Regions from separate parts of the Kitasatospora saccharophila genome, predicted to be linked through region 2. Evidence: riboswitches for the same ligand, from Rfam matches in the RefSeq annotation. Region 2 holds a riboswitch; the other holds the start of a gene.
What was found. A riboswitch is a leader RNA that binds a small molecule or an ion and turns the genes downstream of it on or off. The one in region 2 is predicted to bind glycine.

Region 1: another riboswitch for glycine. It lies ahead of gcvP (aminomethyl-transferring glycine dehydrogenase); the one in region 2 lies ahead of gcvT (glycine cleavage system aminomethyltransferase GcvT).

Annotation. Positions count from the first base shown of each region.
Region 1 is NZ_BAAANS010000040.1:65,361-73,147, forward strand. It holds gene infC (translation initiation factor IF-3) at 97-831, opposite strand; gene ABD345_RS26515 (DUF1844 domain-containing protein) at 1,316-1,690, shown strand; gene gcvP (aminomethyl-transferring glycine dehydrogenase) at 1,915-4,785, opposite strand; glycine riboswitch at 4,876-5,002, opposite strand; glycine riboswitch at 5,005-5,110, opposite strand; gene ABD345_RS26525 (PRC and DUF2382 domain-containing protein) at 5,298-6,467, shown strand; gene ABD345_RS26530 (MFS transporter) at 6,637-7,787, shown strand, end outside.
Region 2 is NZ_BAAANS010000021.1:46,376-54,162, forward strand. It holds gene ABD345_RS17035 (ABC transporter substrate-binding protein) at 1-1,236, opposite strand, end outside; gene ABD345_RS17040 (ABC transporter permease) at 1,265-2,263, opposite strand; gene ABD345_RS17045 (enhanced serine sensitivity protein SseB C-terminal domain-containing protein) at 2,977-3,801, opposite strand; gene ABD345_RS17050 (enhanced serine sensitivity protein SseB) at 3,932-4,699, opposite strand; glycine riboswitch at 4,878-4,980, shown strand; glycine riboswitch at 4,981-5,088, shown strand; gene gcvT (glycine cleavage system aminomethyltransferase GcvT) at 5,079-6,248, shown strand; gene gcvH (glycine cleavage system protein GcvH) at 6,342-6,716, shown strand; gene ABD345_RS17065 (serine hydroxymethyltransferase) at 6,732-7,787, shown strand, end outside.

The sequences.
Region 1 (7,787 bases), on a different contig from region 2:
CCGTGCGGCGCGGGCCGGAACTGGATGGATCTCGTCTCCAGGGCGGGACGCCCCGGAACCGGGTGCCTCGGCCCCCGGTCACCCGAGCCCTGGGGCTCAGGCGTCCTGGGCGGCCTCGGCGGGCTGCTCGACCTCGGCGGCCTCGGCGGCCTCGGTCTCGGCGGCGTCGGTCTCCTCGACCTCGGCCGCCTCGTCCTCGGCGCCGTCGATGTCCTCGACGTCGTCGACGTCATCCGCCTGGTCCGCGGCCGGTCCGCGACCCAGCCGCTCCGCCTTGCGGGCGTCGGCGGCGGCGCGGGCCTCGGCCATGGCCTCGGTCTTCTTCTTGTGCGGGCCGAGAACCATGATCATGTTTCGGCCGTCCTGCTTCGGAGCGGACTCCACGAAGCCCAGGTCCTGGACGTCGTCCGCGAGCCGCTGCAGCAGTCGGAAGCCCAGCTCGGGGCGGGACTGCTCACGACCGCGGAACATGATCGTGATCTTGACCTTGTCGCCCTGCTTGAGGAACCGGACGACGTGACCCTTCTTGGTGTCATAGTCGTGCGGGTCGATCTTCGGCCGGAGCTTCATCTCCTTGATGACCGTGTGCGCCTGGTTCTTGCGCGCCTCACGGGCCTTCATGGCCGACTCGTACTTGAACTTGCCGTAGTCCATGAGCTTGCACACCGGCGGGCGCGCCGTGGCGGCGACCTCGACCAGGTCCAGGTCGTACTCCTGGGCAAGCTCCAGCGCCTTCGCGAGCGGGACGATGCCGACCTGCTCGCCGCTGGGACCGACGAGTCGCACCTCGGGGACGCGGATCCGGTCGTTGATGCGGGGCTCGGTGCTGATGGGGCCTCCTCGGTTGCACCTTTTCCGATGCGACCGTCGGGCGGCGGTCGCACGTAGTGGTTTCGACCACTGGGCGGGGCTTCATTCATGCTCCGCTGCCCGTCGAGGGCACCGAGCGCACGAAAAAAGCCCCGCACGGTACAGGCGGGGCTCCACACGTTCCGGGGTACCCTCGCGGGCACCACTGCCGACGAACAGTCCCTCGCGGGCGCTCATCGCGGACCGGACCCGTCGGCCCTTCGGCCGCGCGGGTGGGAGACTGTCGCGGTTGCCCTCTCGGGCCTCCTGGGTGGAGCCTCCACTTGCTGGCCGGGCAACCCGAAAGGGTCCCCTGGCCGGTCAGTCTCGAATCATACCAGCGTTTCCGGGCCGACCGGTATTCCGCGCCCTCCGGCCCGCCCGACCGGCGCCACCGGCCCCCTCCCGCCCGCCTTGTACGCTCCTTCCGTACCGCGCTTTCGCCCCAGCCCCTCGGAGTGACACCTTGACCAGCCAGCCCGACCACGCGCACGAGTCCGAGCAGGCCCTCGGCTTCGACGACCTGACCCGCGACATCGCCGAGGTCCCCGCCGTCGAGGTGATCACCACCGTCGCCGTCCACCTGATGAGCGCCGCCGCCGTCAAGTGCGGCCTCGCCGAGGGCGGCGAGGCCGACAAGGACCTCGACGAGGCCCGCAAGCTGATCACCGCCCTGGCCGGCCTGGTCACCGCCGGAGCCCCCGAGATCTCCAACTTCCACGCCGCCCCCCTCCGCGACGGCCTCCGCTCCCTCCAGCTCGCCTTCCGCGAGGCCTCCCTCATCCCCGACGCCCCCGGCTCCGGCCCCGGCGAGAAGTTCACCGGCCCGGTCTACTCCTGACGCTCCGCCCCACCGGGGCGCGAGGAACCGCGCACCACGGAAGCCGCCCTCCCCGAGAGAACTCCCCCCGGTCGGGCGGCTTCTCCGTCCCCTCCCCCTCTCCCGCCGAAGGCGTGCCTCCCCCGCCCCGCCAGGGGCGCGGGGAACTGCGCGCGGCGGCAGGGCACACGCGGAAGCCGCCCGACCGAGAGAACTCCCCTCGGCGGGCGGCTTCCGCTGCGCGGCTACGCGTCGTACTCGTCCAGCGGCGGGCAGGAGCAGACCAGGTTCCGGTCGCCGTACGCGCCGTCGATGCGCCGCACCGCCGGCCAGTACTTGTCCGCCGGGTTGACGCCCGCCGGGAAGACCGCCTCCTCGCGGGTGTACGGGTGCGCCCACTCGCCGGCCAGCATCGCCGCGGTGTGCGGGGCGTTGCGCAGCGGGTTGTCGTCCGCCGCCCACTCGCCCGCGCCGACCTTCTCGATCTCGCCGCGGATCGCGATCATCGCCTCGCAGAAGCGGTCGATCTCGTGCAGGTCCTCGGACTCGGTCGGCTCGATCATCAGCGTCCCGGCGACCGGGAACGACATGGTCGGCGCGTGGAAGCCGTAGTCGATGAGCCGCTTGGCGATGTCGTCGACGCTGACGCCGGTCTCCTTGCTGAGCGGCCGCAGGTCGATGATGCACTCGTGCGCGACCAGCCCGCCGGGGCCGGTGTAGAGCACGGGGTAGTGCGGGGCCAGCCGCTTGGCGATGTAGTTGGCGTTGAGCACGGCCACCTGGGTGGCGCGCTTGAGGCCCTCGCCGCCCATCAGGCGGACGTACGACCAGGAGATCGGCAGGATCGCCGCCGAGCCCCAGGGCGCGGCCGAGATCGGCCCGACGCCGGTCGCGGGGCCGGCCTCGGCCTGCAGCGGGTGGTTGGGCAGGTACGGCGCGAGGTGCGAGCGCACCGCGACCGGGCCGACGCCGGGGCCGCCGCCGCCGTGCGGGATGCAGAAGGTCTTGTGCAGGTTGAGGTGCGAGACGTCCGCCCCGAACTTGCCGGGCTTGGCGAGGCCGACCAGCGCGTTGAGGTTGGCGCCGTCGACGTACACCTGGCCGCCGGCCTCGTGGACGAGTTCGCAGATCCGGGTGATCTCGGTCTCGAACACGCCGTGGGTGGACGGGTAGGTGACCATCAGCACGGCCAGCTGCTCGCGGTGCTGCTCGATCTTGGCCTTCAGGTCCTCGACGTCCACGTCGCCGTCGGTGAGCGTCTTGACCACGACGACCCGCATGCCGGCCATCGCCGCCGAGGCCGCGTTGGTGCCGTGCGCGGAGGACGGGATCAGGCAGACGTCGCGCTGGGTGTCGCCGTTGGCCCGGTGGTACGCCCGGACGGCCAGCAGGCCGGCCAGCTCGCCCTGCGAGCCCGCGTTCGGCTGGATCGACACCGCGTCGTAGCCGGTGACCTCCACCAGCTGCTGCTCCAGCCCGCGGATCAGCGTCAGGTAGCCCTCGGCCTGCTCGACCGGGGCGAACGGGTGCAGCTGCCCGAACTCGGGCCAGGTGATCGGCTCCATCTCGGTGGTCGCGTTGAGCTTCATGGTGCAGGAGCCCAGCGGGATCATGCCGCGGTCGAGCGCGTAGTCGCGGTCGGAGAGCCGGCGAAGGTAGCGCAGCATGGCGGTCTCGGAGCGGTGGCTGTGGAAGACCGGGTGGGTGAGGTACTCGTCCTCGCGCAGCAGCTCGGCGGGCAGCGCGTCCGCGTCCTCGGCGATCTCCGCCGTGACCCCGAACGCGGCGAACACGGCCGCCAGGTGCTCGCGGGTGGTGGTCTCGTCGCAGGAGACCGAGACCCGGTCGCCGTCGACCTTGTGGACGTTGACGCCGCCGGCCAGCGCCGCGGCCACGACCTGGTCGGCCCGGCCGGGGACGACCGCGGTGACGGTGTCGAAGAAGGCGTCGTGGGCGAGTTCGACGCCGCCCGCGCGCAGGCCGGCGGCGAGCGCGGCGGCGTAGCGGTGGGTGCGGCGGGCGATGTCGGCGAGGCCGTCGGGGCCGTGGTAGACGGCGTACATGGAGGCCATCACGGCGAGCAGCACCTGGGCGGTGCAGATGTTGGAGGTGGCCTTCTCGCGGCGGATGTGCTGCTCGCGGGTCTGCAGGGCGAGCCGGTAGGCGCGGTTGCCGTCGGCGTCGACCGAGACCCCGACCAGGCGGCCGGGCAGGTTGCGGGCGTACTCGGCGCGGACGGCGAGGTAGCCGGCGTGCGGGCCGCCGAAGCCCATCGGGACGCCGAAGCGCTGCGAGGTGCCGCAGGCGATGTCGGCGCCGAGCTCGCCGGGCGAGCGCAGCAGGGTGAGGGCGAGCAGGTCGGCGGCGACGGCGACGACGGCGCCGAGCCCGTGGGCCTGGTCGATGACGGGCTTGATCTCCCGCACCGCGCCGGAGGCGCCCGGGTACTGGAGCAGCACGCCGAAGACGCCGCGCTCGGCGATCTCGGCGGGGATGCCGTTCGAGAGGTCGGCGGTGACGACCTCGACGCCGGTCGGTTCGGCGCGGGTCTCGATCACGGCGACGGTCTGCGGCAGGGTGTCCGCGTCGACCAGGAAGACGCCGGGCTTGTTCTTGGTGACGCGCCGGGCCAGGGCCATCGCCTCGGCGGCGGCGGTGCCCTCGTCGAGCAGCGAGGAGCCGGAGGTGTCCAGGCCGGTCAGGTCGGCGACCGCGGTCTGGAAGTTGAGCAGCGCCTCCAGGCGGCCCTGCGAGATCTCGGGCTGGTACGGGGTGTAGGCGGTGTACCAGGCCGGGTTCTCCAGCACGTTGCGCAGGATGACCGGCGGGGTGAAGGTGCCGTAGTAGCCGAGGCCGATCATCGAGGTGAGGACCTGGTTGCGGCCGGCCAGCTCGCGCAGTTCGGCGAGCACCTGGGCCTCGCTGCGGCCGGCGGGCAGGCCGAGCGCGGTGAGGCTGCGGATGGCGTCGGGGACGGCGGCGTCGGACAGCTCGTCCAGGGAGGCGTAGCCGACCTGGGCCAGCATCTTCTGCTGGGCGTCGCTGTCGGGGCCGATGTGGCGGTGCTCGAAGGGGCTGGCCTGCTCAAGGTCGCTGAGCGTCGGCTGGGCGTTCATGGGGGTCGGGCCTCCTGGTCGCGGACCGGCGGTGGTACGCACGCCGACCGACTGCCGTGGAAGCCGGGCGCGCGGGCGAACCCGTCAGCCTCCCCCTCTGTCATCGGTACCTGAGAGCTTCACGCGTCCGGGCCGGGGCCCGGACGGCTTGCACCGTCGGCGAGGGCGGGGACGGCCGGCTCCGGTGCCGACGGTCCTGCCCTGCTTTCCAGAGTGACCTGTTCTCGCTCGGTACGGATGCCTGAGAGATTCCGGGGAGGGGTTGCTCCTTCGGCGTCCCGCACCCCCCTGTCCGGCGGGGTCGGGACTCTCCCGAGCGGGCTCGGCGGTCGCCTCCGAGGTTACCAGCGCGGGCCTCGGGGATCACCGGTGCGGCCCTGTGATCTGCCCCGGACGGCGGTGTCCGGAGTGCCGCCGTCCGTTACGTGACGTTTGGTGTGAAGTGGCGGCCCGGCAGGCTCCTCCGACCGCCTCCCGGACATCCCTGAGGAGCGGCAGGACTGGAGGACAGCGTGCAGACCGATATCGATCCGCGCGACCTGATCGGGCACAAGGCGGTCGACCGGAACGGTGACAAGATCGGCACGGTCGACGAGGTGTACCTGGACGACGCCACCGGCGAGCCGGAGTGGGCGGCCGTCCGCACGGGGATCTTCGGCCGGGACGCCTTCGTCCCGCTGACCACCAGCGAGTTCGCGGGCGACGAGTTGCGCGTCCCGTACGACAAGTCGCTGATCAAGGAGTCCCCGGACTTCGGCGTGGGCCAGCACCTCTCGCCCGCCCAGGAGTTGCAGCTGTACCGCTACTACGGGCTGGACACCGGCGGCGACGCCGGCTCGGAGCCCGCGGCCCCGGCGGCGAAGGCGGCGGAGGCCGGAGCGGCCGGAGCGGCCGGAGCGGGGGCGAAGGAGCACCAGCGCCAGGAGCCCGCGGTGGACCGCGATTTCGGCACCCTCGCCTCCTCCCCCTCACCCGCCCCGGCCCCGGCCCCCGCGCCCGCGCCCGCGCCCGCCGCCGCGGATCCGGCCGCCGCCGCTGCCACCGCCGCCCCCGCCCCGGCCGCCTTCACGACGGCGAAGGCGGCGCCCGCGCCGACCCGGCAGGACGCCCAACAGTCCCAGTCGCAGTCGCAACCCCACCAGGCCCAGCCCGAGGGCCGGGCGGCGGTGGAGCCGACCGCGCCGGTGGAGATCACCTGCCGCGAGGAGCGGATCGACATCAGCACCGAGTGGCACGAGGTGGGCACCACCCGGCTGCGCAAGTACGTGACCACCGAGCAGGTGGAGCGCCGGGTGCCGGTGGTGCGCGAGCGGGTGCGGGTGGAGCGGATCCCGGTGTCGGACGCGGAGCGGGCGGCGCTGAGCGAGCAGGAGATCGCCGAGGCGGTCGAGGAGGTCACCCTGCACGAGGAGCGCCCGGTGGTGCGCAAGTACCTGGCGCCGATCGAGCGGGTGCGCCTGGTGGTGGAGCGGTACACCGAGGAGGAGGTGGTCCGCGAGGAGCTGCGCCGCGAGCAGGTGGAGGTGCACGACGCGACCTCCGGTGCGGGCGGGGACGGCGAGGCGCCGCAGCAGCGCCAGCCGTGGAACGCGCAGCCGCAGTCGCCGACGGCGGCCCGGGCCCAGCAGGCCGCCGCGAACGGCGGCCCGGAGCACACCCGTCCGGAGCCGCTGCGTTCCTGACGGCGCCCCGGTCGCCCGGCCCCGGCCCCGGTCCGCTCCGGCGGGCCGGGGCCGGGCGCTTTGCCAAAACTTCACCAATCGATATTTGACATGCTGAAGCATCTCCCGACATCGTTACTTCAGTTCATGCACTATCGCCTGTCTGAAGCAACCTGTCGGAGGAGTCCCCGTGAGTGAGGCACCACAGCCCGCCCCCACGGCCAGCGAGCCCACCAGCGCCCGGGTCCTGCCCGCCCTGATCCTGGCCATGCTGGCGTTCAGCGTGGTGCAGACCGCGGTCGTCCCGATCCTGCCGGGCCTGGCCCGCGAGCTGAACGTCTCGGGCTCCAGCGTCACCTGGCTGATGACCGCCAACCTGCTGTCCGCCGCGGTCCTCACCCCGCTGCTGGGCCGCTTCGGCGACCTGCGCGGCCGCAAGCCCATGCTGCTGGTCTCGCTGGCCGGCCTGGTGCTCGGCTCCGCCCTCGCGGTGGGCACCCACTCCTTCACCTGGCTGGTGGTGGCCCGGGTGCTGCAGGGCGCGGGCGGCGGCGTGCTGCCGCTGGCGATCAGCATCGTCCGCGACGAGCTGCCCCGGCACAGGGTCACCGGCGGCGTCGCCGCGATCTCCGCCTCGATGGGCGTCGGCTCCGGCCTCGGCCTGGTCGCCACCGGCCTGCTGCTGGAGCACTGGAGCTACAAGTCGATCTTCTGGATGGGCCTGGTCTTCGGCCTGGTCGCCGTCGCCCTGGTCGTCCTGCGGGTGCCCGCCGACCCGGTCACCGACAAGGAGGGCGGCGCCGACCCGCTCGGCGCGCTCACCCTGGCCGGCTGGCTCTCCGCCCTGCTGATCGCCGTCAGCCAGGGCAACCACTGGGGCTGGACGTCCACCCGCACCCTCGGCCTGTTCGCCGCCGCCGCGGTGATCGCCCTGGTCTGGCTGCTCGTCGAGTCCAAGGTCGCCCACCCGCTGGTCGACCTGTCGATGATGGCCCGCCCCGCCGTCGCCTTCACCAACCTCTCCGGCCTGCTGATCGGCTTCGGCATGTACGGCTCGTTCATGGTGATCAGCAACTTCGCGCAGACCCCGGAGCAGCTCGCCCACTACGGCTTCACCGCCACCGTCCTGCACGCCGGCGTCATGCTGCTGCCCTCCGCGATCGGCTCGATGGTCGCCGCCCCGCTCGGCGCCCTGCTGATCGCCCGCCGCGGCCCCCGCCTCCCGCTGGTCCTCGGCGGCTTCCTCGGCGCCGTCTCGATGGCCTACCTGGCGCTGCGCCACGGCGCCGAGTTCGACCTCTACTTCTCCTCCGCGGTCTTCGGCCTCGGCGTCGGCCTGGC
Region 2 (7,787 bases):
GGCGGCCAGCTCCTCCTTGGCCTTGGCCACGTTCGGCTTGCCCTTGGTCAGGCCGAACGGGTCGTAGTCGTCGGAGCCGAGGATGTTCGGGGGCAGCATCGAGCCGTACACCGAGCCGGCCACCGAGCCGCCGCGGGCGGTCTGCAGGGCGGTGGTGTCGGCCGCGTAGAGGACCGCGTTGCGGCAGTGGACGTTGTCGAACGGGGCGACCGACGGGGCGATCGAGACGTACCGGATGAAGCCGTTGTACGGGTCGTCGGTGTTGGCCTTGAGCGACGGGTCCTGCAGCACCTTGACCTGGGCGGCCTGCGACAGGCCGGTCTGCCCCCAGTCGAGGTCGGCGGTGTTGGCCAGCAGGCGGGAGTCCATGTCGTCGGCGTTGGTGGTGATGGTCAGCTTGACGACGTCCGGCAGCGCCTTGCGGAACGGGTCGGAGGCCGGGTCCCAGTTCTCGTTGCGGACCAGCTCGTAGCCCTTGCCCGGCTCGACCGTCTTGAACTTGTACGGGCCGGAGGAGACCGGCTTGTCGCCGTACTTGGTGCCGGTGTCGCCCTTCTGCGGGACGGGGGCGGCGGAGCCCATCGCCAGCAGGTACGGGAAGGTCGAGTTCGGCTTGGCCAGGGTGAAGACGATGGTGGTGTCGTCCGGGGTCTGCACCGACTTGAGGCCGAGCTTGTCCGGGTCGCTGTCGGTGTAGGGGCCCTTGTAGCCCTGGCCCTGGTCCAGCTCGTTGATCAGGTAGGTCGGGCCGCCGGAGACCACGTCCTGGGCGAAGATCCGCTCGATGCCGTACTTGATGTCCTTCGAGGTGATGACCGAGCCGTCCTCGAACTTCAGGCCGGGCTTCAGCTTGAAGGTGTAGGTCTTGCCGTCGGCGGAGATCTCGGGCTTGGCGGCGGCCAGGTCGGGCACCAGCTCCAGGCCCGCCTTGCCGGGCTTGCCGTCGTAGGCCAGCAGGGTGCGGGTGTAGAAGCGCTCGTAGTTCCACACCGAGGCGTAGTACGCGCGACCGGGGTCGAGCGAGTCGACGTCGGTGCTGCTCCACAGGTTGAGGGTGCCGCCCTTCTTCTCGGACGGGTTCACCACCTTGTCGACGGCGGCGTTGAAGCCCGCAGCACCGCCCTTCTTGGCACCGGCGTTGTCGCCTCCGGAGCTGCCCTTGCCGCCGCAGGCCGCGGTGGTGAGGGCGAGGGCCGCCACCAGGGCGGCCGCGGCGAGCGTCCTGTTTCGCTTCATGGGTCGGGGAACCTCCAGAGTTGCGGGCTCAGTTGCCCTTGGGGTCGAGAGCGTCACGCAAGCCGTCACCGAAGAGGTTGAAGGCGAGCACGGTGATGAAGATGGCGAGACCGGGGATCACCATGTACATGGGATCGGCCTGGTAGATCTTGACCGCGTCCGAGAGCATCTGCCCCCAGGACGGGGTGGGCGGCCGGACGCCGGCCCCGAGGAAGCTGAGCGCCGCCTCGTTCAGGATGTTGGTGGGGATGATCAGGGTCGCGTAGACCAGGATCGGCGCCACCAGGTTGGGCAGCAGTTCGCGGAACAGGATGTGGGCGCGGCCGGCGCCGAGGCTGCGGGCGGCGTCCACGAACTCCCGTTCGCGCAGCGACATGGCCTGGCCGCGGACGATGCGTCCGATGTAGGGCCAGCCGAAGAAGCCGATCACCACGGCCAGGACGGCGACGCGCAGCCACTTGTCCGGGATGCCGAAGGCGGAGGTGGGCATCACCGAGACCAGCGCGATGCTGAACAGCAGCTGCGGGAAGGCCAGCAGGACGTCCATGATCCGGCTGATCACCGAGTCGACCCAGCCGCCGAAGTAGCCGGCCATGACGCCCATCACCACGCCGATGGTGACCGACAGCACGGCCGCGCCGAGCGCCACCAGCAGCGAGATCTGCGCGCCGTAGAGGACCCGGGAGAACACGTCGCGGCCGAACGGGGTGTCGACGCCCAGCAGGAACTCGCTGCTGATGCCGCCGAACGCGCCCTTGGGGATCTGCAGGTCCGGGTCGATCTGGTCCGGGTGCGGCTCGTCGACCGGGTGCCCGAACAGTGCGGTGAGCACCGGGGCGAGGACCGCCGCCAGCACCAGCAGGACCACGACGGCGCCGCCGGCCAGCGCGACCTTGTCGCGCTTGAGCCGGCTCCAGGCGATGCGCCCCGGCGAGCGGCCTTCGATCTGCTTGGCCGGAGCCGGAGTTGACGCAGCGTCGGGCTGCTCGCCGGCCGCCGGGCCGGAGGTGTCGATGGGTGTGGTCATGAGTCGTTCCGTCCCCCTCGCCGGCGGTGGCCGGTCTACGGAGTCGCGTGCGGTGCGGAGTTGCCTGGGGCAGGTGCGGTGGTGCCGGCGTGCCGTGCTGCGGGTGTGCGGGTGCCCCGGACACCGCCGGGCCGTGGTGGGCCGACGGTGCCGTGCGCGGGGGGCGGTGCTGCGGACTGCGGTGCGTGCTGCGGTGCGGTGCGGTGCGTGAAGAGCAGGCGGTGCGTGGTGAGCAGGCAGTGCGTGGTGAGCAGGCAGTGCGTGGTGAGCAGGCAGTGCGTGGTGCGGGTGGTGCGGACGACACGAACGGGTGGAGCCGGGACAGCAGGCTTGCCGGGTGCCCGTGCGGGGCGGTGCCCCGGGCGGTTCTGGTGCCGGCGGTGGCGCGCCCGCCTCCGGTCGAAGGCGCCGCGCTCCGCATTGCGCAGCACTCTCCGTCATGGGGAGCGTCGGGCGGAAGACCTCGATCACGAAGGATGCCTAACTGTGATCTGTTGGCATGCAAGATCGTCCGGGTCGCATATCGCTCTTCACACAGCTGTTACGTGTCCGTCAAGAGGAGCACTGGCGGTACCCCGCCACTGACGGGAAAACGCCAGGTGGCACAAGGGGTTTCGCGCGTAGATCATGAGCTGGCAAAAGCTGGCAAAAAACCCCCGCCGACCGGAGAAAAGACCGGGGCGGGGGTTTTCGGGTAGAGCGTCAGGGTAGGTTCAACGGCCCGGGTAGCCCGGCCAGGGGGCCTGCGGCCACCCCTGGGTGGGCCCGGCCGGCGGTTGCGCTGCGTAACCGAAGCCGGTCGGGTGGGCCTGCGCAGGGCCCTGCCGGTCGAAGAACGGGCGGGCGTTGGCCCACATCCACATCGCCACCGGGTCGAACTCGTCGGCCATCATCACGGTGGACACGCCGGGCCCCTCGGGCGCCTGCGCGGCGGCCCGCTGCACCAGCGCCCGGGCCGCCTCCACGGCCGGCGGCGAGGTGTCGTACAGGTCGAGCCCGATCGCCAAGTACGCCTCGCCCAGCACGGGTTGGACCCAGGCCCGGCGCAGCGAGCGCAACGGCCGCACCTCGCCCGCCTGTTGCTCCAGCACGGCGAAGAACTGCGCGGCCAGGCCCGGGGGTTCGGAGATCCGCAGCGGCCCGGCGGGCATCCGGTCCAGGCCGAGCGCGATCCGCCGCAGGTCGGCCCAGGGCACGCCGACGCCGCCGCCGGGGCGGTGCGGGTCGAGCCACAGGCCCCAGCGCGACCGGTACAGCGAGGCGGCGATCTCCGGCCCGGAGACCACCTCGTGGGCCCGCGTCCAGCCGCTGGCCGCGAGCTGGGCCGGGGAGGTCGCGCAGGGCGCGTAGCCGTGGCCGCCGATGTCCATGTTCCCGTACTGGGCGTCCGGACTGCCGGGGCTGCCGTGCCACAGCAGCATCCAGACCTGCCCGCCGGCCAGGGCGCGCAGCAGGCCCTCGTACGCCTCCCAGCGCTCCGGTGCGACCGCTGCGAGGGCGTGCTCGACCGCCCCCGGGTCGCCGGCTGCTCCCGTCACGTCGCCGCCCTACTCTCTCGTCCGCTCGCCACCGTGCTCCGGTGTGCCGGGGCAACCCTATGGGGCGCACCCGACGGTCGTCATGCCGCCGTACCGCGCGCGGCCGACCGGGCCGGCGGACCGGCAGCGGTCACGGACGCACGTAGAAGGGCTGTACCCGCCCCAGCAGCCAGTCCACCACCGGATCCGCGACCAGGTCGAGCAGCACCAGGTGGACGCCCCAGCTCGGCGGCGCGGTTCCGAGCGCCCGGCCGAGCGCGGTGTTCACCTCGGCCGGGTCGGCGGGGGCCGCCGGGTCCAGCTGCACGCCGACGTACAGCAGGGTCGGCTCGCCCTCCACCCGGGCCAGCGCCCGACGGGCCGTCAACACGCCCGGCAGGCCCATGAGTTCGCCGGTCGCGGCGGCCAGGAAGGCGAACGGCTCCTGGTGCGGCTCGGGCTCCTTGAGCGCCACCCGGGCACCCTCGGTGACGCCCTGCGCCTCCCACTCCTCGCCGCGCGGCCCGCGCCGCAGCTCGCCCACGCCCTCCGGCGGCACCGGGATGCCCACCGGCGCCTCCGGGTTGACCGCGATGCCGATGCCCAGCGGCAGCCCGCGGGCGAACTCCCACATCGGGGCGATCGCGAACGGGATGCCCGGGCAGTGCCGGAGGTACTGCTCCTGCGAGGAGTACACCGGCACGTAGGGGGCGCCGGCCAGCTCCAGCGTCGGCAGGTCCAGCGCCTCGGCGTCCGGCGCGGTGCCGGACGGCAGCGGGATCCACACCTGGCTGCGGGCCAGCACCTCGATCACCCGGGGCGTCGCCCCGGGGTCGCCGAGCGCGGCCGTCAGCACCCGCTCCAGCTCGTTGGCCGGCCAGGCCCCGCCCTCCGGCACCCCACCCAGCGGGAACCCCATGTCGCCCCTCCACGTCAGCAGTTGCGATCAGGTTAGCGGCGCGCGGGGGCGCACCGGTGCGGCGGCCCGGCGCACCGGCGCGGTGCCCGGGTGCGCCGGTGATCGGACCCCTCTCCCGCGCGCGGCCCCGGGCGTGCCATGATGGGCCCGCTCGAAGTCAAACTTCATACCGGCCGCTCGAACCCGCGCGGGAGAGCCGGAACGGCCCGCTGGGCCGCGACCGGCGCCGAAGGAGCAAGTCCTCCCCGGAATCTCTCAGGCACCCCTACCGCCCGGGCGAGGCAGATCTGGAAAGTGGACACGGCCGCGCCGTGCGCCCACCCACGGTGCAAGCCGCCATCCTGTTGGAAGGCGGTGAAGCTCTCAGGTTCGACGACAGATGGGGAGATTCGCCCCAGCCTGCCCGTTTCCAGATCCCGGGAGTCCTGTCGTGTCCCTCCGCCTGACCGCGCTCGACGCGCTGCACCGCTCGCTCGGCGCCACCATGACCGACTTCGCCGGCTGGGACATGCCGCTGCGCTACGGCAGCGAGCGCGAGGAGCACCTCGCCGTCCGCACCCGGGCGGGCCTGTTCGACCTCTCGCACATGGGCGAGATCACCGTCTCCGGCCCGCAGGCCGGCGAGCTGCTGGACCACGCCCTGGTCGGCTTCATCTCCGCGCTCGGCGTGCTGCGCGCCCGCTACACGATGATCTGCCGCGAGGACGGCGGCATCCTGGACGACCTGATCGTCTACCGCACCGCCGAGGACGAGTACCTGGTGGTCGCCAACGCCTCCAACGCCCAGGTGGTGCTGGACGCGCTGACCGAGCGCGCGGCCGGCTTCGACGCCACCGTCCGCGACGACCGGGACGCCTACGCGCTGCTCGCCGTCCAGGGCCCGGAGGCGAACGGCATCCTGGCCAAGCTGACCGACGCCGACCTGCCCGGCCTCAAGTACTACGCCCTGCTGCCGGCCACCGTGGCCGACCGCCGGGTCTGGCTGGCCCGCACCGGCTACACCGGCGAGGACGGCTTCGAGGTGTTCTGCGCCCCCGCCGACGCCGCGCACCTGTGGACGGCGCTGACCGAGGCCGGCACCGCCGAGGGCCTGGTCCCGTGCGGCCTGTCCTGCCGCGACACGCTGCGCCTGGAGGCGGGCATGCCGCTGTACGGGCACGAGCTGTCCACCGACCTGACCCCGTTCGACGCCGGCCTGGGCCGGGTGGTGCGCTTCGACAAGACCACCAACGGCGGCGCCTTCGTCGGCCGCAAGGCCCTGGAGGAGGCCGCCGCCGCGGCCGAGAGCGCCCCCCCGCGCAAGCTGGTCGGCCTGGTCTCCGAGGGCAAGCGCGTCCCGCGCGCCGAGTACGCGGTGGTGGACGCCGAGGGCGCCGCGATCGGCCGGATCACCTCCGGCGCGCCGTCCCCGACCCTGGGCAAGCCGATCGCCATCGCGTACGTGGACGCCGCGCACGCCGAGCCGGGCACCGCCGTCGCGGTGGACGTCCGGGGCAGGGCCGAGCCGGTCGAGGTCGTCGCCCTGCCGTTCTACAAGCGCGCCCGCTGACCCCGCGCCGCTGACCCCTGGAAGTCCTCTTCCGGTTCGTCCGCACAGCGGACGGCCGCGCCCTCCCCTCCCGCGATCCTGGAGAATGACGCCATGAGCAACCCCACGCACCTGCAGTACACCAAGGAGCACGAGTGGCTGACCGCCGCCGTGGACGGGGTGTCGACGGTCGGCATCACCGCGCACGCGGCCGACGCCCTCGGCGACATCGTCTACGTCCAGCTCCCGGCGGTGGGTGACACCGTCACCGCGGGTGAGACCTGTGGCGAGCTTGAGTCCACCAAGTCGGTCAGCGACCTCTACTCCCCCGCCACCGGCGAGGTCACCGAGGTCAACCAGGCCGTCATCGACGAGCCGGCCCTGGTCAACTCGGAGCCCTTCGCGGGCGGTTGGCTGTTCAAGGTCCGGGTCGAGGCGACCGACGAGCTGCTCGACGCCGACGGCTACACCGCCTTCACCGGCGCCTGACCGGGAGACCCCCTCATGACGGTCCTCAACCAGTCCCTCCACGCGCTCGACCCGGAGATCGCCGCCGCGGTCGACGCCGAGCTGCACCGCCAGCAGACCACCCTGGAAATGATCGCCTCCGAGAACTTCGCCCCGGTGGCGGTCATGGAGGCCCAGGGCTCGGTGCTCACCAACAAGTACGCCGAGGGCTACCCCGGCCGCCGCTACTACGGCGGCTGCGAGCACGTCGACGTGGTCGAGCAGATCGCCATCGACCGGATCAAGGAGCTGTTCGGCGCCGAGCACGCCAACGTGCAGCCGCACTCCGGCGCGCAGGCGAACGCCGCGGCGATGTTCGCGCTGATCCAGCCGGGCGACACCATCCTGGGCCTGAACCTGGCCCACGGCGGTCACCTGACCCACGGCATGAAGATCAACTTCTCCGGCAAGCTCTACAACGTGGTGGCCTACCACGTGGACGAGAAGACCGGCCAGGTCGACATGGCCGAGGTCGAGCGCCTCGCCAAGGAGCACCAGCCCAAGCTGATCATCGCCGGCTGGTCCGCCTACCCCCGCCAGTTGGACTTCGCCGAGTTCCGCCGGGTCGCGGACGAGGTCGGCGCCCTGCTGATGGTCGACATGGCGCACTTCGCCGGCCTGGTCGCCGCCGGTCTGCACCCCTCCCCGGTGCCGTACGCGGACGTGGTCACCACCACCACCCACAAGACCCTGGGCGGCCCGCGCGGCGGCGTCATCCTCTCCAAGGCCGAGCACGCCAAGAAGATCAACTCCGCGGTCTTCCCCGGCCAGCAGGGCGGCCCGCTGGAGCACGTGATCGCCGCCAAGGCCGTCGCGTTCAAGGTCGCGGCCTCCGAGGGCTTCAAGGAGCGCCAGCAGCGCACCCTGGAGGGCGCGAAGATCCTCGCCGAGCGCCTGCTCCAGGACGACGTGGCCGCCTCCGGCGCCTCCGTGCTGTCCGGCGGCACCGACGTGCACCTGGTGCTGGTCGACCTGCGCAACAGCGAGCTCAACGGCCAGGACGCCGAGGACCGCCTGCACGAGGTCGGCATCACGGTCAACCGCAACGCCGTC